3 regions of the Natranaerobius trueperi genome follow, and region 3 is predicted to be linked to each of the others. Evidence: a T-box and tRNA genes for the amino acid it is inferred to sense, from the RefSeq annotation. Region 3 holds a T-box; the other regions hold tRNA genes.
The links. The T-box of region 3 lies ahead of leuS (leucine--tRNA ligase). A T-box ahead of a tRNA ligase gene usually reads a tRNA of that ligase, here a tRNA-Leu.
Positions count from the first base shown of each region.

Region 1 (8,464 bases), on a different contig from region 3:
TAGGAAGTACAGCATTTATCATTCCAAAAATAATAGCTCCCATAGTTTTAGATAACATTAATAAATTCAAATCAATAGGTGCTAGTAATAGCCGTTCGAATGATCTACAACGTTTTTCAAAGGTAATAGTAACTGCTAACATAGAAGTTGTGCCAAATAAGATGGAAATTGCAATTACCCCTGGAAAAACATCAATTATTTCTAAATGTCCTTCTGATCTTATTAAAAACATCAACATCCAGGCAAAAGGAAATATCAGGCCCCAACTGATATTTGGAGGTTTCAAGTAATAACTCTTGACATCTTTTGTTAATATATTAACAAAAGCTATTAATTCAGCTTTACTAATCATGGGTGCTCTCCCCCTTCTCAGTTTTTAAAAAGTTAGATTCAATCCCTGTCATCCTAACAAAGACATCTTCTAATGACAATTTTAGTACTTTCGCTTCTAATACATTAATTTTTAGTTTATTAAAAAATTCTATATAAGGGAAAATAGTAGTAAAGTCTTCTGACTCGATAACAACATAAGATTTAGATTTAATATTAACTAATTTAACATTGAATTGTTCTTTTATTTGCTTTTCTATACCTGGAGTGACCTTATCAACAACAAACTCTATTGTTTTTCCTTTATTTTCGTCTATTAGTAGTTTATTTGTCTTGTCAATTTTTACGATCTGACCATTTACTATAAAAGCAATTCTTTCACAAAGACGTTCAGCTTCTTCAATATAATGTGTAGTTAAAAAAACTGTTTTCCCATCATAATTTAACTGTTTAATTAATGATCGAATATCCCTCGCACTCTGGATATCTATGCCTGTTGTAGGTTCATCTAAAAATAATATTTTTGGTTGGTGCATTAAAGCTGCTGCTATAGTAAGTTTTCTTTTCATTCCTTTAGAATAATATCTAAATAATTTATTTTTGACTTCAGACAAATTAAATTTTTTAAGAAGCTGTTTTGCCCTATCAGCTCTGGTTCTTTTATCAATACCATATAATGAGCCTGTGAAAAATAAGTTTTCAAAACCAGTTAATTCATCATACATATTACTTTCATCTGGTACTACACCAATTATTTTCTTCAATTCTTTATGGTTTTTCTCAAAATCATTCCCTAACACAAAGTACTCACCTGAAGTTATCCGGGAAAGTCCTGTCAACATATTTATTGTAGAACTTTTTCCTGCACCATTTGGACCTAAAAATCCAAAAGTTTCACCTGATTCTATGTAAAAACAAATATTATCTGCAGCTTTAAAATCACCAAACTTTTTAGTTAAATTGTTCACTTCAATTAAAGGTTGTTTGTTATATTTCACTTTTATTTACCTCCATCTATTTAAGTCATCGCTTAATCAGATATTAATTCGCTTAATTGTTTTTGTCAACAGTCTAATTTAATGGATTTTAAATTGATAAATGTTAGGTAGTATAATATAATTCACTTAAGATTAATTAAAATGAGTGGTGAGTTTTCATGTTAAATAAACTTAAAATTCTTAAAGCCTTATCTGACCCTACACGTTTCAAAATAATAGAATTATTATTAAGAAATGACTTTTGTGTAGGTGCACTATCAAATCGCTTAAATATAACTGAAGCTGCTATTAGTCAACACTTGAAAGTTTTACGAGAAGCAGGTCTTATTTGGGGTGAAAAACGAGGATATTTCACTCACTATTCTGTAAAACAAGAGGTTTTTAAAGAGCTTTCAGAAGAGTTCTCAAATCTATATGAACTGTGTATCGAAAAGAATAAAACTTGCAACAATTCTTGTCATAAAAAATGTTAAGAGAAGTAGACCATTGATAAGCTGTCAGTAGAACATATCTACAACCATCAATACTTTTGATCATTAAATAATGCCGGCTTTTAGCCGGCATTATTTAAAACTTTTATATAGCTATCTCAAATATTTTGCTAAATATAAAAAGTGCTGTCTCCTACTCGGATTCAGCACTTTTAGTTACTTTGAATATTGGTGCGGAAGGCGGGATTCGAACCCGCAAGCCCATTGGGCACAGCCCCCTCAAGACTGCGTGTATGCCTATTCCACCACTTCCGCTTAATTAACTTACAACAAAATTAATTATACAACCGATATATCGGTTTTGTCAAGATTCACTATATATATCCTCATATCTCTTATAATTTAATAACACTCGTTCAATATAAGATCTTGTTTCTCCATACGGTATACTTTCAATATCTTCAGTTGTTCCATCCCAAACATTTGTTTCTATCCATTCTCTCACCTTTCCTTGCCCTGCATTATAAGCTGCTAAAGTTTTTACTAAATCATCATTAAATTCATTTTTCAGATAATCAAAGTACCAAGCCCCAATTTCTAAATTTGTTTTGTGCTCTAATAAATCATCATATTCAAAAGACTCTATAGAGATCTCATTAGCAGCCCATGCACCTGTTGAAGGCATTATTTGCATAAGGCCTAATGCTCCACTGTTAGATACTGCTTTTGAATCAAACTTACTTTCGACTTTAATAATAGAAAATAATAAATAAGGATCAATATCATGCTTTTCTGATACGTGGTAAATTTCTTGTTCATAGTGAAGAGGATAAAACATTTCCCATAACTTTGGAATAACCAAATTAATAATTACAGTTATTACAAGCATCAAACTCAATATGATAAATAAGTATTTACTAGATTTCATTGTGACACCTCAGTCCTAAAACATTGTGTTATATCTATTCTAATACATATTATTAAATATTACTATATGATTAAATTATTTTTACTATTCTTTTGAAGAAACTTTATTAAATAATTCTTTTACTTGTCGGTTTGTATGATTAATTGATCCACTATTATCTATTACACGATCAGCCTTCTTTCTTTTTTCATCAAGAGGCATCTGAGCTCTAACACGGTTTTTTGCTTCCTTATAGGATAAATCATTTCTTTTCATTAAGCGCTCTAATTGAGTTTTAAAATCAACCCAAACAACCCAAACTTCATTGAATTGTTCCTCTTTACCAACCTCATATAATAGTGGTATATCTACCACTATTAATTTAGATGGATATTCCTTTTGGTATTTATCAATTAAGTATTTCATTTGTATATCAATTTTTGGATGAAGTATTTGTTCTAGTCTTTCTTTAGCTAGTTTATCATTAAATATTTCGTCTCCTAAAGCTTCACGTTTAAGTTTACCATTTTTATCAATATATTCTTTGCCAAAAACTTCCTTGATTTCATTTAATGCTTGTGATCCTTTTTTGGTAGCTTCTCGAGAAATCTGATCTGCATCTATTGTTATAGACCCTAGATCAGCTAACATTTTTAATACAGTTGATTTCCCAGAAGCAATTCCTCCTGTCAGACCTATGATCATTTTTTATTTCATCTCCTTAAATTAAGTTTATCAATCCTAGTAGTAGTAATATTGCACCCGGAAGGAAAACTATTTTAGGATGATTTGTAACTGACTTAATATTTAATCCCGCTTTAGTACCTAAAGGTACAAGTAAAAATTTACAAAGACCAACAAAGATAGGTGTTAATAATGAATGAAAGCCCATTAAAGAAGCTGCAAAGCCTGCACTAAAGGCATCCATTGCTAAAGCAACACCTAGTATTATTGCTTCTTTTAGTGAAATAGACCCTGATTTATCAAAGTCAGCTTTTATAGGATCATCTAATACATCACCAAAAACAGTTTTATTGCTCTTATTAAATTCCATTTTGTTACTCTTAGTTATAATGGATATATTTTGATATATCAACCAAATACCTAGACATATTAATATCACACCACCTAAGTTTTCTGCAACATTAGGTGTAAATAAGTTACCTACTAACCTACCAAAAAACATAGAAAACCAAATTGATATACCAGATGTCACACTTAATAATATCAAAGAACCCATTGGAATTCTAATATTTTTTACACCATAAGCAAACCCTGCTGCAAATCCATCTAAACTTACTGCTAATGCAAGAGCAAGCAAGGGAAGCATTTCTATCATATTATTCCCTCCCATTTTCTAATATCATGGTTAGTAATTTACTATATGGGGTGGTTAATATTATAGTGCACGTCCTATGCATACTTCCCTTGGTGCTATTCATAATCGAGTAGGAGGTAGATAATTAATTTATCTACCGACCTCTCACACCACTCAAGCGTACCGTTCGGTACTTGGCGGTTCAATGATTTGAGTGCAGTACCTCGTATCAATTGGATATGTCATCATATCCAATTGATGCGAGGTATTCGTTTGTTAATGACTTATAATATCCAGCTATTGGCTATTCGCCAGTACCCCTTTCCGGGTGTTTGCCCATTCCCAAGCTTCCACTTCTCAGGCTCTTTTGAAATGCGTCCTTATTTTAAGTATGGCATTAGCTCATCGACTGTCATCCCGTCAACGCCTGCCGCTCCTCTGTTTTGCTTTACTCTTTTGTAGGCTTCATTTAAATTCCCTATATGCATTAATTTATCAAGTAAGCTTTCTGCACCGTCTTTCTCATTAGGTTCCAGTGAGCTAGTACTCCGCTCCCTTGGTACTCTCTGGTTCCACCATACCCTCGCAAGGGTAGCCTGTTTTCACAGTTTTCTGCTCTCTTTGCACTATCTCACCTTCTCTCTGGTTTAAAAGACTACCATTGTTCGGTCCTTCCCGTCTCCGGTACTATGACCTCTGCTGACTTCTTACGATTCAACCGTGCATCACTGCACGGTTTGTCGCTGTGGGTTGTTGGTTAACCCTCTTGTCAGCGACCCCCGTAAGACCTCCCCTGTTAAGAACGGTAACTTTCCTCTCATATATCTGCCACATTTACACCGTAGGGTTCGGGTGGTATTGGACTTTGTGTTGTAGTGCACACTCATCCACCCCACATATGCCTTTTATGTGGTTTCTGTTCGTCAGACCGAGAGTTTTCATTAGGCTTCCTTCAGACTCCATCTCGCGGTGGACGCCCTTGCCATCTGCTAACAGTTCCTACCACCAAGCCTGTAGCGGACTTTCACCGCCTAGCTGCCGCTCTTGCAGGGCAAACAATAAAAAATCTCCCGCTTATCTAACGGGAGATCAATCTTTATTTTTGACATTTAGGACAAATAGTAGTCCCGCGATTAGCTACTCTTATCTTCTCTAAAGGGTTTTTACAAATAAAACATAACTCTCGAGCTCTTCCATATACCTGTAATAGTTCCTGAAATCCACCTTTATTACCATACGAATCACGATAATCACTAAAAGTTGTACCCCGTTCCTTTATACCTTCTGATATTACTTTTTTTATGGAAGAAAAAAGTTGCTTTGCTTCTTGTTGGGATATTTCTTCACCTGCTTTTTGAGGATGGATACCTGCACGAAATAAAGCTTCATCTGAATAAATATTACCTAAGCCACAAACAAGCTTTTGATCAAGTAATATCGCTTTGATACTTTTTTTGGATTTTTTAAGCCCTTTATAAAAGGTTGTTAACTCAAAATCATCTGATATCGGTTCAGGTCCTAGTAAAGCAATACCTTTCCATTTAAATTCTTCTCCTTTATTTACTAAAGCCATAGTAGCAAATTTGCGTTGATCACAGAAGTCTAAATACCGCCCGGATTTTAAGAAAAAACGACACCGTAAATGTTTATCCACTTTTGTATTGTCATTTATCACTAAAAGTCTACCTGTCATCCGTAAATGAATTATTAATACCTTTTTAGTATCTTCCTGTAAAGAACCTAAATAAATGATTAAGTATTTTCCTATACGGCCAATGTGTTCTATTACACGGTTACTAACAAGATCGACAAACGCTTTGGGGGTCGTGTTTTGTAACATTTTTGAAAAATAAATTTCTATATTTTCTATTTTATCGTCTAAAAGTTCATTCGTTAAGTTTTTTCTTACTGTCTCAACTTCTGGTAACTCAGGCATTTAGTATCACTCTCCTGGTTCATAGGACGAAAGTTCAAACCAGCTCGGCCCTTTCTTTAAATCAACAGTTAATGGAACATCAAGTTGTAAAACAGTTTCCATAATATCTCGTACTTTAATTGAGATCATTTCTAGATAATTTCTATCAACTTCGAAAATTAATTCATCATGAACTTGTAGCACTAAACTTGCCTTTTGAGTAAGGTCTTCATCTTTTAAATGTTTTTCGACCTGTACCATTGCAGCTTTAATTATATCAGCTGCTGTACCTTGAATTGGTGTGTTAATAGCAGTTCTTTCTGCTGCTGATCTAATATTAAAGTTTCTATGAGTTATATCTGGTAATTCTCTTCGCCTATTATAAAGGGTAGTAACATATCCATTTTCTTTTGCGTTTTTAATAGTTCCATCCATATACTCTTTAACTCCAGAAAATCTAGTTAAATAGTTATCTATATAAGTTTTCGCTTGTTTTCTAGAAATACCTAGTTGTGTAGAAAGTCCGTAATCACTAATACCATACACTATACCAAAGTTAACAGCTTTAGCATGAGATCTCATTTCATTAGTTACTTCTTGAGGTGGTACTTCAAAAACTTGTGAAGCTGTTTGAGTATGTATATCCTCTTCGTTTTTAAAGGCTTTAATTAAGTTTTCATCTTGTGATACATGTGCTAATATCCTTAACTCGATCTGAGAGTAATCAGCAGCTAAAAAATCATGATTTTCTTTTTCAACTACGAAAGCCTTCCGAATCTTTCGTCCTTCTTCTAACTTAACAGGTATGTTCTGTAGATTAGGTTCTGTACTGCTTAACCTACCAGTTGCAGTTATAGTCTGATTAAATGTAGTGTGAATTTTTCTAGTTTTTTCTGAAATAATTTCTTTAAGACCTGTTAAATATGTAGTTTTTAATTTGTAAAGCTGCCGATAATCTATTAATAACCTACCTATTTCATAATCTTGAGCCAAAATTTCTAGAGTTTTAGCATCAGTAGAATACCCTGTTTTAGTCTTTTTAATAACAGGTAGTTCAAGCTTTTCAAATAGAATATATCCTAGCTGTTTTGGTGAATTAAGGTTAAATTCCTCACCAGCAATATCATATATCCTTGTTTTAAATTCATCTAATCTTTTGTTGATATCATGTTCCATGTTAGTTAATACATCATTATCAACTTTAATCCCTCGGTGTTCCATTCTAGCTAAAATTAAAGCGAGCTGCAACTCAATTTCAAAGTACAAGTCCCATTGATTTCTAGATTTCAAGATATCACTAATTGGATCAACTAAATCAATGAGAGCGATACCTCTTTCGCAAATAGTCTGCCAATCAGTTTCTAAAGCTGATAAAGTTGCGCCTTCTAAGTAATCGCTTGTTAAATCTTCAATACCATGAGGTGCACTAGTTGGATCTATTAGATAACCCATTAATTCGGTATCATAAAGGTTGATTTTATCGGTATCTAAATATAGTTCATATAAATCAATATCACAGCAAGAATATACAAGATGCCATAATTCTTTAATACCATGAGTTATAATTTTCTCTGGTAAGTAATGGTAGACAATATCATTTGTAACCTCTGATATTAAATTTTCAGGAACAAAAAAAGTTTTTTCCTTGACTGCGAGTACAATCCCACCTTTTGGTTCAGGGTAAGTACTTTTCTTACTTGTTTTAACATTTGGAGTATGCCTGTAAATACCTAAATAGTCATCGTTATCTAAACTCTTCAATATATCTTTTAATGAAGAATATTCTTCACTGTTAGTCTCTTGAACATAGTAACAGTAATCCCAATTGTCATATTGATTGTTTAATACTTCATTATTATTTTCTTCAAATACTCTATCTACAATACTTTTCATTTCCCAGTCGATCAGCAACTTTCTTGCATCTTCAGTTTGGAAATTAAATTTTGATAACTCTTCCCACGAAAAATCAAAAGGAACTTCTCGTGTAATAGTAACTAATTCTTTACTTAAAAAAGCCTCTTCTTTATTTTCAGATAGGTTTTCTTTAAGTTTTTTTCCTGAAACTTGGTCTAAATTTTCGTATATCTTTTCAACACATCCAAAGTTATTTAGTAACTTTAGAGCGGTCTTTTCACCTACACCTGGAACTCCTGGAACATTATCTGATTTATCTCCGGTCAAAGCTTTTAAATCTAAAAAGTTATCAAGTTTTACCCCAAAGTCTTTTTCAACACGTGATTCATCATATTGTTCCATATTTGTAATACCTTTTTTAGTTAATACAACTTTTGTGTTATCACTTATAAGCTGTAGTAAATCTTTATCACCTGTTACAATCAAGGTTTGTTTACCTTTATTTTCAGCTTTTTTAGAAAAAGTCCCCACTAGATCATCAGCTTCATATCCATCTTTTTCAAAATAACAAATATTCATAGCATCAAGGAGTTCTTTTAACATTGGCATCTGTGGAATCATTTCTTCAGGAGCTTTATCTCTGTGTGCTTTATATTTTGGGTACTGTTTATGACGAAAAGTCTTAGCTTTAGTGTCAAATACAACAGCTAA
Region 1 covers NZ_NIQC01000021.1:15,979-24,442, forward strand. Annotated here, with positions in the region: gene CDO51_RS09220 (ABC transporter permease) at 1-352, opposite strand, end outside; gene CDO51_RS09225 (ABC transporter ATP-binding protein) at 345-1,328, opposite strand; gene CDO51_RS09230 (ArsR/SmtB family transcription factor) at 1,487-1,801, shown strand; tRNA gene CDO51_RS09235 (tRNA-Leu) at 1,989-2,074, opposite strand; gene CDO51_RS09240 (lytic transglycosylase domain-containing protein) at 2,124-2,687, opposite strand; gene coaE (dephospho-CoA kinase) at 2,772-3,371, opposite strand; gene ytaF (sporulation membrane protein YtaF) at 3,388-4,005, opposite strand; gene mutM (bifunctional DNA-formamidopyrimidine glycosylase/DNA-(apurinic or apyrimidinic site) lyase) at 5,081-5,920, opposite strand; gene polA (DNA polymerase I) at 5,927-8,464, opposite strand, start outside.
Region 1: it encodes a tRNA-Leu, which carries the amino acid that the T-box ahead of leuS (leucine--tRNA ligase) is inferred to sense. The anticodon was not compared.

Region 2 (8,464 bases), on a different contig from region 3:
TGAAACTAAAGATAAATGGAGAGATCAAAGAAGTTCATCAATCGATAACTGTAAATAAACTTTTAGAAGATCTACAAGTTAAACCTGAAGGTAAAATCATCGTAATAAATCAAGAAATACTTCAAAAAGACAATTGGGAAGAGTATCAACTTTGTGAAAATGATGAAATTGAAATTATTACTATGGTAGGAGGTGGTTAATAATGAGTAATGATCTATTGAGAATAGGTGGTAAAGAACTTGAAAATAGGTTGATAATAGGTACTGGTAAATTTCCAAGTAAAAGTATAATCCCAAAAGTTATTGAAAAATCAAATACTCAGGCTGTAACCATAGCTCTTAGAAGAATAGATTTACATTCCGAGCAGGAGAATATACTTGAATATGTACCTAACAATTGTCTCCTAATGCCTAACACTTCTGGAGCTAGAACTGCAGAAGAAGCAGTTAAAATAGCTGAAATTGCCCGTGCAGCTGATTGTGGTGATTGGGTTAAAATTGAAGTTATTAGAGATAGTAAATATCTTTTACCTGATAATCATGAAACTTTAAAAGCTTCAAAAGTATTAGTTGAAAAAGGATTTAAAGTTTTCCCATATGTAAGCCCTGAATTATCAGTAGCTAAGGCACTAGAAAGTTTCGGTGTAGAGGCAGTTATGCCGTTAGGTGCTCCTATAGGTACAAATAAAGGTATTGAAACTAGAGAATTAGTTAAAATATTAATATCTGAGATTAACCTCCCAATTATTGTAGATGCTGGGATTGGCAAACCTTCACATGCAGCTGAAGCTATGGAAATGGGATGTGAAGCTGTATTAGTAAATACTGCTATTGCTACTGCTGATAATCCACCTCTAATGGGAGAAGCATTCAATCAAGCAGTTCAAGCTGGTCGTAAAGCGTTTTTAGCCAAAACAGCTCCTGTCAAAGATCTAGCGGACGCTTCCTCTCCTTTGACCGGTTTTTTACAAAATTAGGAGGGATACTTTGAGTTTTTTAAATACCTATAAACAACTTAAAGATATAGATATAAACGAAATTTTTAATAGAGCTACTTTTGAAAATATAAATAGAGCTCTTCACAAAGATCAACCTACTTCTAAAGATTTTTTATTACTTCTTTCCCCTACTGCTGAGAAATATCTTGAAGATATGGCCAAAAGAGCACATTATCTAACTAAAAATTTTTTTGGTAAAACTATGATGCTTTATACACCACTCTATGTAAGTGACTATTGTGCTAATAAGTGTTTATACTGTGGCTTTAAAGCAGATAATAACTTTGATAGAAAAACTCTAACTTATAAAGAACTAGAACAAGAAGCTAAAGCAATTAGTGAGATGGGGATAAGGCATATTCTAATTCTTTCAGGAGAATCAAGAAAACATGTTCCTTTAAATTATTTACAAAATTGTGTAAGGTTATTAAAAGAATATTTTTCCTCGATTTCTATTGAAATCTATCCGTTAGAAACTGAAGAATATGAAGAGCTAATTAAATGTGGAGTTGATGGTCTTACTATTTATCAAGAAGTATATAACCGCGACATATATGATACTGTTCACTTACAAGGTCCAAAAACTGATTATGAATTTCGATTAAATGCACCAGAAAGAGGATTACAAGCAGGTATGAGAAGAGTTAATATTGGTGCATTACAGGGACTCGGACCTTGGAGAAAAGAGACTTTCATTACAGGAATGCATGCTAAATATCTACTTGATAATTTTCCTGAAGCAGAGGTTAGTATCTCTTTTCCACGACTTCGCCCATTTGCAGGACAAAATAATAGTTTGCAATACGATGAAGTTTCAGATAAAAATCTTGTTCAGATGATTGTAGCTAGTAGAATTTTTTTAAAAAGTGCTGGAATAAACATCTCTACTAGGGAATCTTCAGAGCTTAGAGAAAATTTACTTCCTTTAGGAGTTACCCGTATGTCAGCAGGAGTCAGCACTGAAGTTGGTGGATATTCTGGGGTTGATGAAGGGAAAAGTCAATTTGAAATTTCTGATGATCGCCCTGTACAAAAGATTAAACAAGTTCTTTTAGCCCATGGTTATCAACCAGTCTTAAAGGATTGGGAGATTTTTTAAATAAAAAGGAGGCAATATTAGTTTGAATAACTCTAGTAATATTTTAAATACAGATATTTATGCTATTACCGCTGAAGAGTTTTCTAAAGGTAGAGACAATATTCAGGTTGTTACAGAAATGCTTGAATCCGGTGTGGAAATTATACAATATAGAGAAAAGAATAAAACGGCTAAAGAAAAACTAGAACAATGTAAAAAAATAAGAGAACTAACTTATAATGCTGGATGTAAATTTATTGTAAACGATGATATCGATATAGCTATTTTAGTTGATGCTTGTGGAGTTCATGTAGGACAAAATGATCTTCCTATAAAAGAGGTACGAAAATTAGTTGGAAATGAGAAGATAATCGGAAAATCAACTCATGCCCCAAAACAAGCCCATAAAGCAGTAGAGGATGGTGCTGATTATATAGGTACAGGACCTGTTTTTCAAACAGACACAAAAGAAAAACCCCCAGTTGGAACTGAATATGTAGAATATGTTGCAAAAAATCTCGATATTCCCTTTGTTGCAATTGGTGGTATAAAAAAACACAATCTAAATGAAGTGAAAAATAAAGGTGCTACATGTTTTGCTATGGTAACAGAAATTGTTGGAGCTGTAGACATCTCACAACAAATCAAAGAACTCAGAAGTATTATCACTAGTTAAATTCCAAACAAGTGGTTAAACTTAACATTTTAAGGTTATAATATCACCTGAGGTGATAAATTTGCGATTAAATAAACTCCTTTTATTGTTTCTAACAACACTACTATTAATGACAACATCTGCTTGTATGGAAGAAGAAGAAGAAGATAACGATGAAGCTGAAGATGAAGTTGAAGAGTTAGAAGAATTAGTCGAAGAAATTGAACTTACTACCTTAGATATTTTAATACAAGCAGATTTACTACCTCTAGCAGATGCACCACCAGTATTAGCACAAGAGAATGATGAAGAGGAAGAAGATGAAAATGATGAGGAAGAAGATGAAAATGATGATGAAGAAGGTGAGGATGACGAAGTGGAAGAAAATGGTGATGATGAGATGGAAGAAGAACTTCAAGAAGACATTACTTTTGAAAAGACTATTTTAAATGAGATATTAAACAAAGAACTTGAAGACCATGAAGAAGATGATGAAGAACTGCTCATTGAAAGTTCAGAAGAGATTTGGGATGATATAAAAGACTCTGTTACTGAATTATATGAGAGCTGGAATGAATTAGAGAGTATGCTTGATGAAAAAGGAGTGCCTTCTGAAGTAATTGATCCTTTCGAGCAAGAACTAGATACACTAACTGTTTCTAGTTCAGATCATGACCATTGGAAGACTTTAATATCAGCAAATAATTTAACCCTTCATTTATATAACTTTAAAAGTTTTTTTTCTGACGAAGTGACAGCACAAGTATTTGAAATAAAATATCATGTAAGAAACACAGTATTAATGACTGCTGAAGAAAATACAGAAGAAGCTCAGAATAGTATTGATAAAATTAATGAGCTCTCAAAAGAAATAGAGATCGAATTTTCAGAAGATGAAAATGAAAAACTATACGAAAGATTCATGACATCACTCGATGATCTAGAAGAAGAACAAAATCTCGACCTTATAAAATTAAAAGCATCATCGACAATGGAAAATACTGTAGAATTAATCAGTTCTATCGAAGAATAAAAGCGCCTCTTGGCGCTTTTTCCTTTTTAGTTTTTCAAACAGATTTTGTTCCTACCCTTGATTTTATCGTCAAAACTGGTATAATGAAATCAAAATGTTAATTAAAATTCCTACATGCCGAAGTGGCGGAACTGGCAGACGCGCGTGACTCAAAATCACGTAGGCCTGGCCTGTGTGGGTTCGAATCCCACCTTCGGCACCATTTTATCCTGCTGCTAAGCTCCTCTAATCTTTTTATAATACAATTCTCATCCTTAATAAAACCTATTAAATTATTTAAATTTATTTTTATAGCTATCTTAATTTTGACATATATTTTTTTCATATGATCGGTTATATCTTCTACCCATAATTATTGGTCACTTTTATTGAAAAATAAATCCCCACTTTCTTTTCATTTTCCAAATACCATACATATATAGAATGAGAATGTTGTTTTTTTAAGTCTTTATTATTACCCTTCGTATAACTTTATTAATTGTGTACGAATTTTCTGTTAATTTTATCCCTCTAGCACTTTTCTAAACTTCTTTTGATAAGTTACAGCTTAATTTTACTTGCATGAACACATCCAACAACCCATAAGTCCCAACTTTTAAAAATTTCCATGATTTACAAGGTTACCCATCGAACAGGTCATATCCGTTCGCTTGAATATGTTCCAAGTCTTCCCCACGGCTTCCTTTAGGTCATAACAGGTCTAAATTGTCACCAGTGAGTATTTCTTCATCTCGTTGTTTAGACGACAGAATCTCTTTCAAATTTTCATCTGAACAAACTTGACTGTTAACAAATATACCCCGGATAGGTGAAAATAACACCATAACCGAGGCTTTTAATAGCTTTAAATAGGTTGTATTAATTCTTTAGGATAATTATTTATTGAATCAATTCCATTCTTCGTCACTACTACAATATCTTCTAGCCTAACTCCAAACTTGCCTGGTAAGTAAATCCCTGGTTCGATGCTAAATGTCATTCCTGGTTTGAGTAATCTTTTATTTCCTTCAACAATCATGGGTGCTTCATGAGTTTCCATTCCAATTCCATGTCCCGTCCTATGTATAAAATTTTCTCCATAACCTGCTTCTTCAATTACTTTTCTAGCCACAATATCTATTTTTTCTGCTTCTATTCCTGGGCGTACAATTTTTTTGGCTTCCTCATTTGCCTGTTTTACAATTGTATATACTTTCTTAACTTCCTCATCAGGCTCACCAAAAACTACTGTTCTTGTCATATCTGAAGCATAACCATGGTACACACCACCAAAATCAATAACTATGGGAATTCCTTCTTTTATTGTTGTATCTCCACATTTATGGTGTGGAGTAGCACCATTAGAACCACAAGCTACTATAGGTGCAAAACTTACTCCTTCCATGCCACAATTTCGAAGCTTAAATTCTAAAGACAGTGCAAGATCCCTTTCGGTTTTTGCAATCCAATTTTGTTGTGATAATACTTCGCCTAAAACTTTATCAGTCAGTTCACCTGCATCTTTCAATGCTTTGATTTCTTCATGGTCTTTACATATCCTGAGCTCTTTTAGGATATTATCTGCTAACTCAAACTCACTTTGAATAAAAATCCTTTGTATAGGGAGAAGGAAGCTAGCATTCAAACTATTATCAACTAAAATTTTATTGCTGCTCAATTCTCTGTCATTTAAAACTGACAAGATGATCTGGTAAGGATCTTCTCCATCTTTATAAAATAATTTTTCCGAAACAGGCATTATCTCAGTTTGTGGTTTAGCTAATTCTGGTGCTATCAGAAAAGGTTCACCATCCTTTGGAATAAAAAAACCAAAGAACCTTTCATCTTGATGGCCGTTATATCCTGTTAAATAACGTAAATTAGGAGATGGAGGAATGATTGCTAACGATATATTGTTTTGCCTTATTACTTCTTTTAAAGAGTTAATACGTTCTTTATAATTATTCATCATCAATCATCTCCTTATTTGTTACCTTATTCGTTGTCATTAAGGTAACTACAATTAATACTAAAATTGCTATTGGTACTGATATAACAGCACTGTGGAAGTCTAAAATATTGGAAAACTCAAAAAATAGTGTAACAATTACACCAGAAATCATTGATGATATACCACCCTGTTTTGTTACTCTATCTCCCCACAAGTAAACACCTAGTATTGCTGGAGTTATACCAGCTGCATACACTGTGTAAGCATACATCTGAGCTTCCAAAATTGTTGGGAAAAATTGAATAAGCACGTAAGATAATACACCTAGTACTGGTATCAAAATACGTGTAAAGACTAGTTTTTGTTTGCTTGTAGATTTTGGATTAATGTAATTTCCATATATGTCCATTGTGATGTTGGTGGCAGCAGACAATAAGTAAGAACTTCCTGTTGTTATTATAAATGCTGTAACTGCAGCCAGTAGAAGACCTCCTATAAAGTCTGGTAAAACAGTTGTTATAGCTATAAAAGCCATACCTGGCCTAATATCCGGAAAAGTAGCACTAGAAGCAAAGCCGATAATTGATACTGCTGGATAAACAAAGCCGACCCCTATAAACATTCCAATAATACCCATCCTAGACTCTTTATTACCTTTAGATGAAGCTATTCGCTGGTACATGTTTTGGTCGCCTAGAAGTAAGAATAAAGAAGGAACAATATAACCCAATAGCTGTATTAGGTTTAGCTCACCTAAGAGTGTTAACTTTGAGGCTGGTACTTGGCTTGTTAATTCGCTCCATCCTCCTGCAAATGCAATTGAATAAGGGATACCAATAATCAAACCGATTAAAATAATAAATGCACTTAAAGCATCTGTTGGTGCAACTGACATGAGACCTCCAAGTGTTGCAAGTATTATTACTATTACAGCAGCAATGATAGTCCCTGTCTCAATTGGAAGCCCAGTTGCCGCATTAAGAACCATACCTAATCCAGTAAACTGATATGAAACAATTCCTACAAACGCAAGAATAATAATTACACTAGCTAATATTTTCGCTACCGTACCATATTTTTCTTCCAATGCTCCTGAAAGAGTATATTTACTTGCACTTCTAATTTTATTAGCCATAGCAAATAATACTAAAATACCTAGCGTAGCACCTAAACCGTTTAAAATAGCAGGACCAAGACCAAATTGATAAGCAATAGACGTGCTTCCACCTGTAACGGTTCCACTTCCAACCCATGTTGCTATAAGTGTACCCATCAAAATTACAGATCCTAAAGTTCTACCAGCAAGCATAAAATCATCTGTGTTTGAAACCTTTTTAGAAAAAACATATCCAATACCAACGATTATAACAATATACCCTATAACATACCACAATAACGCAGGGTTGTGGGTCAGTTCCATAAATATCCCTCCATAAACTATAATTTATTTTAGCTTTTAGCTCCTTACAAAACACAAAAGTCTGCCATAAGAAGGTTTTACAGCCTCTTCCAACAAGAATCTCTCTACTTTATATCGAGATATTCACTAATGATATTTCTTGAGAGGTGAATCCTGTGAAAGATCAAATTTCTTTGATTACTCTGATGAGTTTCAAAAGTTAGATTCTTATTCGATACTCAAGTTATGATTACGTAAAAAAACGTCATGATATTGAAAAATACAATATCTTCAAAGCTGATACCAGCTTTGATAGTACTGAAAACTATCGCTTCTTGATAAAAGAATGTTCTTTAAAGGCAGTAATTAATAAAAATCGTAGAAACTCCAAAAATTTAGCTGAAAATTTCAATGAAAATGGTATTCTGTTTACCCCAAAAATATTAACTCTACTTTCAAATAGTGATGGTTATTGTAATTCTTGTAAAAGAATCAAATGGGTTTACCCTTTGAATAGAAAGCAGGGTACTAAACGTTTCAGTAGATGTTGCATTCCATGTACTGATTCTAAGTATGGACGTGTAATTTACACTTATCCTAAAAACAACTATCGCGTTCATACTCCTATTTTCAAAGGGTTCTAAACTATTGAAAAAGGTACAAGAAAAGAGTAGTGTCTGATTTAATAGTGTTTCTTCTGAATTTGCTTTATCTGCTATTTATCAAAATTTTGTTACTTTATTTGGATTGCTGGTTAAATTAATACCTAAAGGAGTGATTCATCTTTTACCTTGACATTAAAATTCAAAGTGGTTTTTAAAAATCCCTTGAAATAAATTCGGAATTTTCTTTTTTAGCTAATAGTTTTGCAAGCGCCTATTATAATTCGTTTAGATCTCTGCACAACTCAAAAAAACCGTCATAAAAGAATTTTTCAGGGCGTTTCAATAGGAGCCCTCCACTTTATGGCGAAATATTCATTAGGAATATTTCTTGGAGGTTCTCGTATGAAATAGAGTGATCTTTCAAAGATTACTCTGATGAGTTTCAAAAATCAGGTTATCATTCGAAACTCAAGAAACTTTCTGGTTAGGTAGATTTTGCTGAAATTAATCCCTCAGCGTGTAAAAGTTCATTACTACAAACAAACGTTATGCAACATATTCTAGCCTAAAGCTAAACTTTCTAAACTATTACAAGGAGGACTCCTTTGTATCTAGCAAATCTTTCACTTTAGCACCTAACGGAACATCCAAACAATTTGTTTGCTTTTTTTTCAACAAAAGTAAGATCTTTTGTTGTTACAGATAGCTTATCTAACTTGTCCTTTTCTTATTGATTACTTAAGCCTTCCCCCGTTTGTAAGAACCTT
Region 2 covers NZ_NIQC01000039.1:5,031-13,494, forward strand. Annotated here, with positions in the region: gene thiS (sulfur carrier protein ThiS) at 1-200, shown strand, start outside; gene CDO51_RS11965 (thiazole synthase) at 203-976, shown strand; gene thiH (2-iminoacetate synthase ThiH) at 987-2,096, shown strand; gene thiE (thiamine phosphate synthase) at 2,119-2,751, shown strand; gene CDO51_RS11980 (hypothetical protein) at 2,813-3,763, shown strand; tRNA gene CDO51_RS11985 (tRNA-Leu) at 3,880-3,965, shown strand; gene CDO51_RS11990 (M24 family metallopeptidase) at 4,608-5,711, opposite strand; gene CDO51_RS11995 (sodium:solute symporter family protein) at 5,704-7,113, opposite strand.
Region 2: it encodes a tRNA-Leu, which carries the amino acid that the T-box ahead of leuS (leucine--tRNA ligase) is inferred to sense. The anticodon was not compared.

Region 3 (8,464 bases):
CCCAATTAAAGTCGCTTCAGCTTCTATTACTTTATCATGACCTCCTCGCAAAATTTCGTCGAGAACATTGCTATCTAGTTTACCAATAGGAAATCCTACCAAATTCATACATGTCAAAGGTTTTGCTCCCATTGCATAAATATCACTCAATGCATTTGCTGCTGCTATTTGCCCGAAGGTATATGGATCGTCAACAACAGGTGTAAAAAAATCTATAGTTTGTACCAGTGCGGTTTCTTCACTTAACTTATATACGCCGGCATCATCTGAACTTTCCATGCCTACTAACATGCTTGGATCTGGTCTTTCTACAGCTAATCTTGATAAAGCATTATTTAAGTCCGACGGACTTATTTTTGCTGCTCATCCAGCTTTTGAACTTAATGAAGTTAATTTACATATTTCTTCTTTGGTCAATTATATCCCTCCAGTTTTAATCTTTTTTATTTAAGAGTACCCTAATATCACCATCTCTTTTTGTTAATCTTATACGATCAAAATATTCTAAAAGAGGTAGTGCGTATTTTCTAGAAGTATCAAGAATATCTCTCCATTCACCTATTGAAATGGTAGAATTATTTTCAAAGTGCGTTTTCAATAATTCTATCGCCTTTTCTAGAATATGACTTGATATATAATACCCTTCTGTAATTTTTATTACATCACCTTTTCTGATCAAATAATCTATGATCTCTTTTAACTCGTTATCTTCTATTTTTAATTGAGTACTGATTTCATTTAGTTGAGGTGGTTTAAATTCATTTTCATCATATAACTTTAGTATACTATCAATATAATACTGCTGCTTATTATTTGGCGAAGGAATGAAATCTTCCATAAAAATATAATCATTTTGGTTATCTATATTTTCTTCATTATATATTTCCTCTAATACTAGTATACTTGCTTTTTCGTCTAAGCCGAACTCTTTCAACCAACTAATAACCTCAGCTTTTGGTTTTCCATCTCGTAGTGGATAAATTTTATGGTAATCTATAATCATATTAGTAATCTGATCTTTTAGTACTTTTCGCTTTTCGCTACTTATTACATAGTTTTCTACTAATTTGACTTCCTTTTCTTCAATTAATTCATCCAATATTTTTGTTAGATTTTCACCAATTATTCCAGTTTCTTTTTTTAGCTCATTTATTGTTATAACTCCATTTTTTTGTATAATTTGATTTACTATCTGTTTTGGATCACCAATTTCTAACGTTTTTAACCTTTCAATCGTTTGTTTTGAGTTTAGAGGCTTTTTAGTTGCATTATGTTCTAATACAAACCCTCCTCCAATAGTTGTTACAGGAGAATAGGATCTAATTATGAACTTATCTTTTCTAAAGATTGCAAGGGGTTTTTCTAGTCTGAGCTGAGCATAAGAACTTTCACCTGGCTCTAACTTTTTTTGTCCATAGAAATAAACTCTAGCTATTGTTTCACCTGCTCCTACATGTAGATGAATAGGAGTACCGTTTTTAAGCTCCCATGTAGTATCTTCTAACATTGAAATTTTAACATCACATTTAGATACTTCTTGAAAGTAATTTGGTTGAGATAATACGTAACCTCGCTCTAAGTTTTCTGATGTTACATTTGGAACATTTATAGCAACACGTTGTCCTGCAACTGCCTTTTCAACTGATTTTCCATGTACTTGTAATGACCTTGCCCTAGTTTTTGTATTACTTGGTACAACCTCTAATTCGTCATCTTTATTAATGGTTCCAGAAACAAGTGTACCTGTTACAACTGTCCCAAAGCCAGATATTTTAAACGACCTATCAATAGGCATACGTATAGGACCATCCTCATCTTTAGGTGATATGTCCTGTGATTTATCATCAATAGCCTCTTTTAAGTCGTCAATACCTTCTTCAGAAACTACTGAAGTTCTAATTACTGGTTCATTATCTAGAAATGTACCAGCCAAACTTTCTCGAACTTCTTCTTCCATTAAATCAATCCATTCTTCCTCTGCTTGATCTACTTTTGTAAGAACAACTATACCTGACTTTATTTCTAGTAATTCCATTATTGCTAAGTGCTCTTTAGTTTGAGGCATAATTCCTTCATTAACATCAATCACAAGTAAAACCAGATCAATACCAGCAATACCAGCTAACATATTATGTATAAACTTTTCATGGCCCGGTACATCAACAACACCTGCTACTCCCCCACTAGGCATGGTAAAAGGAGCGAAACCTAAATCAACAGAAATGCCTCTATCCTTTTCTTCTTGTAGTCTATCAGTATCTTTCCCAGTTAACTTTTCAATTAATTTTGTTTTTCCATGATCTACGTGTCCTGCTGTACCAACAACAAGGTGCATAACTCAATCACCTACCACTATTTTTTTCATTTTTTGAAGTTAATTCTATCTTAAGCTAGTCAAACCCTACTGTCAAGAAAAAACCCCCCACGATTTAATGTTCGTAGGGGTGTTCCGGTTACCAACCGGAACTTTTAGCCTCATCCACCACCTAGTTCTCTTCTAGGTATTTTTTTAACCATGTCATTATAATATTCTTGATAAGAAATTCTTACTTCATTAATTCCTTGACTTCCACAAAAAACACATTCTGATTCTACACTGCTACCTTTCCACCAAGGAGGATAAAATTCATTAGAACAATTTTCGCAAATATACTTAAAGCTCATGGGCTCCCCCCTTAATATCAATTTACAGTAATTAATTCTTTAATTTCACTAAAAATACCTTGACCTATGCCGTTTACTTCCATAATTTGATCAGTAGTAGAAAAAATTCCATTATTTTCTCGATAGTCTATAATATTTTGGGCTCTCACAGTTCCGATACCAGGTAATGACTCGAGTAGATTATTATTAGCTGTATTTACATTAATAAGTGAATTTTCTTCTTGATAAAAAGTCATATTTATATCATCATTTACTTGATCCATATCTTCTCCTTCACTTGGTATATGTATATGCATGCCATCTTGTAAAAGTGCCGCTAAGTTTAAAAATTCTGTTAATGCATCTTCGTTCTTACCGCCTGCCATTTCAATGCCTTGATAAACTCTACTACCCTCAGGTAATGTAAAAACACCTGGAGTAGATACAGCACCTGAAATATATACTACAACTTTTTGAGTATTTTTTTCATCTTCGGTTTCATTTTTGTCATTAGATATTGTCTCTTCTAAAATTTGATTTTTACTTTCACCTTCTAAATCCGAAATAACTAATTCATTAGCTGAATCATTTAACCAGAAATTATAGATAAACCAACTCAAAACAAAAACTATTATTATAGCGAATATCGTATACTGCTTTCGATTAAGTTTTGTCACTAAATTTTTCCTCCTGTTTCAATAGTAACTATTAATTCTCTTTTACACATAAAAATCCCTCTTTTTCATACAGATAAAGAAGAATTTTATATTATTCTTTAAATATTTAGATTATCTTCCTGTGTGTTAAATAGTTATTAAAAATAATAAGGAGCCTATAAAAAGCCCCTTATTATTTCTATTTACAAACAATATTTACTAATTTTTTAGGTACTACAATGAACTTTTTAATTTCACCATCTGAAATATACTCTTGGACTCTCTCTCGATCTAATACGATTTGTCTAACAGTCTCTTCATCTCCATCTGAAGGAACAGTAACATGATCTCTTACTTTTCCGTTAACTTGTACTGCTAATTCAACCTCATCTGAAACTAGAGCTTTCGGATCGTATGATGGCCAACTTAAACTATGAACACTTTCTTTATGTCCGAGTTCTTCCCATAACTCTTCACAAATATGAGGTGTAAAAGGAGCTAATAAATTAACCAAAGTTTCAAGACCTTTTCTTAGTAATGTAGCATTGTACTGACCATTTTGATATTTACTTGTCGTATTTACAAACTCCATAATTGCACTTATAGCTGTATTAAAATTAAATCTTTGAGATACATCTTCTGTTACTTTTTTAATAGTTTGATTTATTGCAATGTTATATTCTTTATCTTCTTTCGTAAATTGATTTTCGTTATTCTTTTTAGAAGAAAGATCTTGATGTTCATCAATTAATCGATACACTCTTTGTAAAAATCGATAACAACCTTCTACACCTTCATCATTCCAGTCTAAATCTTTTTCAGGAGGAGCAGCAAATAATATAAATAATCGTCCGGTATCTGCTCCATAGGTTTTAAGTATTTCATCAGGTGATACTACATTACCTTTAGACTTACTCATTTTTGCACCATCTTTATTAACCATCCCTTGTGCTAATAATCTAGAAAAAGGTTCATTTACACTAGTATATCCTAAATCATACATTACCTTAGTAAAAAATCGAGCATATAATAAGTGTAGTACAGCATGCTCTATTCCACCGATGTATTGATCTACAGGCATCCAATAGTCTACATCATCTTTATAAAAAGGTAAGTTTTCTGAATCCGGACTTGTATAACGCAAGAAATACCAAGAAGAACATACAAAAGTATCCATCGTATCCGTTTCTCTTCTAGCTGTACCTTGACAATTAGGGCAGGTAGTTTCAACAAAGTCATTACGATTCTCTAAAACATTTTTACTGCCCTCTGTTAGATCTACATCTTCTGGTAAATTTACAGGAAGATTCTTTTCAGGTACTGGTACTGAACCACATTTATTACAATATATCATTGGTATAGGTGCGCCCCAATATCTTTGTCTCGAAACTAACCAATCTCTTAGTCTATAAGTTGTCACTTTTTTGGCTTTACCTAATTTTTCTAAATAATTAGTAATTTCTTCAATTGCTTCATTAGACGTCATTCCATTAAAACCAGGTGAATTTATAATTATTCCATGATCCGTAAAAGCTTTGTGTAGCTCAGTATTATTATCTTCTTCTTTTGGTTTAACAACTTGTTCAATTGGAAGGTCATATTTTTTTGCAAATTCATAGTCACGCTCGTCATGAGCCGGAACTGCCATCACTGCACCTGTTCCATATTCCATTAAAACATAATTACCTACTAAAATTGGTATCTCTCTACCATTTGCTGGATTAATCGCATATTTACCTGTAAAAACACCTTCTTTTTCTAATTTATCAGACTCTCTTGATTCCTTATTCATGTTCTGTACTTTATTAACAAACTCTTCTACTTCTTTTTGTTTTTCGGTTCCATCAACTAGTGTTTTAGTTATAGGGTGTTCTGGTGAAAGAACCATGTAAGTGGCCCCAAATATAGTGTCAGGTCTTGTAGTAAATACCTTTATAACTTCATCATGATCTTTTACTTGAAAATCTATTTCAGATCCATAACTACGACCGATCCAATTTTTTTGCATTGTTTTGACTCTGTCTGGCCAACCCTCTAATTGATCCAAATCATCTGTTAATCGATCCGCATAATCAGTTATTTTGAAAAACCATTGTGACAGCTTCTTCTCTTCAACTTCATTACCACAACGCCAACACTCACCATTTTCTACCTGTTCATTTGCAAGTACTGTTTCACAATCTGGACACCAGTTTACTGGTGCTTTTTTCTTATATGCTAAATTATTATTGTATAACTGTAAAAACATCCATTGCGTCCATTTATAATATTCAGGTGAGCATGTGGTAACTTCACGGTTCCAATCATAACTAGTTCCTAGTGAATTAAGTTGTTTTTTCATATGATCTATGTTTGAATATGTCCAATCAGCTGGTACTGTTTGATTTTCTATAGCAGCATTTTCTGCAGGCAAGCCAAATGCATCCCATCCCATTGGATGAAGAACATTATACCCTCTCATTCTTTGAAATCTTGCCAACACATCTCCAATAGAATATACTCTCATATGACCCATATGAAGCTTACCAGAGGGATAAGGAAACATCTCAAGTACATAGTACTTTTCTTTATTTGGGTCATTTTCAACAGTATATGAAGTTTCTTCTTCCCATCTCTTTTGCCATTTGGCCTCAATTTCTTGCGGTTTGTATCCACTCATTGAACTTACCTCCTTCAAAGTTAAATAAAACATAAATAACTTCTCATCCCTTAAAGGGACGAGAAGTTATTTCCCGTGGTACCACCCTATTTGGCCTTTGTAAAGCCCACTCGCACAGCCATAACGGGACTACCGGACCGACTACTAATAAGTTCATCGACCAGCTCAGGAGCGAGTTCACCAAAGTAAAATACCGGTTCACAGCATCCACCGGCTCTCTGTAATATTACTATTGATTACTAGCCTCCATCATTGCCTTAACACATGTTTTTTTGAAATTATATAAAATTTATTTCCTTATGTCAAATATCTAACTCGTTAATTGTGATTTCATTTGCTTCAGCCCATAATCTTTCTAAATTGTAGAAACTTCTTGTTTCTTCTAAGAATATATGTACAACAACAGAATCAAAATCAATTAGGGCCCAGTTACCTTCAGTTATTCCTTCTTTATGTAATGCGGAGATATTTTTTTCTTGCTTCATAGTATCAATTAAATTTTCAGCTAAAGACTGAACATGAGTTGTACTATTACCTGTAACTAGTACAAAGTAATCTGAAACAAGAGTAATCTCATTCACCTCTTGTATTAAAATATCTTTGCCTTTGTCATTATCTAAAGTACTTACTATATTTTTCACCAATTCAAATGATTCTTTTACCAAATGGATCCCTCCTATTAATTATCTTCAAAGTTTTCTCCTATAATAACTGTTACCATAGCTTCAAAATCATCTTTTAACTCAACAAGTAAGTCAGCTTGGTTAATTTCTAATGCAACTTCTTTCGCTGCTTTTCTTGGCTCTTTGCGAGCAATTACTTTTGAAGATTGATAATCAAAATTATCTGCATTACCAATTGAAACAACGTCAAAACCTACTTCTTCTAACATATCACTAGCATCTTCTGCCACACCTGACACACCACTACCATTTAAAACTTCAATAGTTATATTATCTTTTGATACCTCTTTAGTTGCTTTTTTAGAAAAATATTGCTCTACAATAATCTCTAATTCATCAAAATCAGGTAAAAAATGTTTCTGATCATTGACTACCTCTTGTTCCCCAGGTAATTTAAAAGCTACCAAATTTTCATTTGCATTAACTACAGTTGTATCAATCCACTCTATCATCTGATCCCATGTAAAATTAGTCTCAATTTGCTTTTCTATATATTTACGCACTCTAGGTGTATTAAAAAATCCTTTTCTCTCATTAGTATTATTATAAAAATTTTCTATACTCGTTAAATGATCAGTAAAGATTTTTTGTATATCACCTTCTTTTAAATCTTTCTCTAGAACTTGTGTTTTAAACTTGTCATGATTTACATCACTTATAAAATTTAATTCATTTTTAATTCCACTATAGACTCCACTTTCTATTTTTATAAAGTTATGTATTGACACTCCAAGATAGTCTTTAACTGTATCTATCAATAAATCTATATGCCCTTTACTATAGCTTTCCATCAAAATTTCAAAGTCATTCCCAGGTGTGTCTAAATACGTTTCACCAGGAATAAAAATGGTATTTAATTCTTCAGAGTCTTCTTTTTGATTTAAAATCGTTATATATTTTAAAATGTTATGTGAATCATCAACTACAGCAACTAAGGTATTAGTATATTGATCATTTACATCCTGTGATAAATTAGTTACCCAATCTGCTTCAGTTTCGAGATTTCTACCGGATATTATATATCTAACTGCAGCTCCCAATACAAAAAAAGTTATTATTAAAATTATCAGTGCAAAAATTCGTTCTTTCTTCAGTTTAGCTTTTTTTCTGGTACGCTTATCTTTTCTATACCTTTTGGTATAACTCATAGGACCCCTCCTCTTACACCTTATTTAAATAGTGATTTCTTGTCTTAACAGTTAAGGGATGAATAACCTTTCCTGTTCTCATTAAGTATTCTAGGGTCCAGTCCAAGGATTTTAACAATGCTTCATAAGGTTCATTAAATACTAGTTTTCTTAGATCATCTACTCTAGGATAAGATCGATTTGGTTCCACTAAATCAGCTAAAAAAATGATTATTTCTAATTGGCTCATGTTTGGTCTACCTGTTGTATGATATCGAACTGAATTCAGAATTTTTTCATCCCTAATTTTATTATCATATTCTAATAGATAAGCTCCAATAGGACCATGTAACAATTCAGGATAAATTTCTTCAGACTCATCATAAATTAAATTTTGCTCTTTTGCAATTGAAAGTAATCTTTTATTAGAGATTTCTTTTCCCCTATCATGGACAAGGGCAGCTAACGCTACTCTATCTTTTTCAATAGAGAAAAACTCAGAAATTTTGAATGCTGTTTCGACTACATTCAAAGAATGCTCAAATCTTTTATAAGACAGTGTTTTTTGCAACTCTTTTTCATAATAATCATAAAGGATTTGATAATTCATTAAAGAGCCACCTCTGTTAGTTTTTTTAAAATAAACCTTCTTTTAAAATATAAGCTTCTACACTCTCCGGTACCATAAATTTGATA
Region 3 covers NZ_NIQC01000010.1:45,708-54,171, reverse strand. Annotated here, with positions in the region: gene selD (selenide, water dikinase SelD) at 1-417, opposite strand, end outside; gene selB (selenocysteine-specific translation elongation factor) at 434-2,335, opposite strand; gene CDO51_RS06000 (hypothetical protein) at 2,476-2,664, opposite strand; gene CDO51_RS05995 (helix-hairpin-helix domain-containing protein) at 2,682-3,320, opposite strand; gene leuS (leucine--tRNA ligase) at 3,499-5,958, opposite strand; T-box leader at 6,010-6,220, opposite strand; gene rsfS (ribosome silencing factor) at 6,261-6,623, opposite strand; gene CDO51_RS05980 (LCP family protein) at 6,638-7,789, opposite strand; gene yqeK (bis(5'-nucleosyl)-tetraphosphatase (symmetrical) YqeK) at 7,803-8,378, opposite strand; gene nadD (nicotinate-nucleotide adenylyltransferase) at 8,404-8,464, opposite strand, start outside.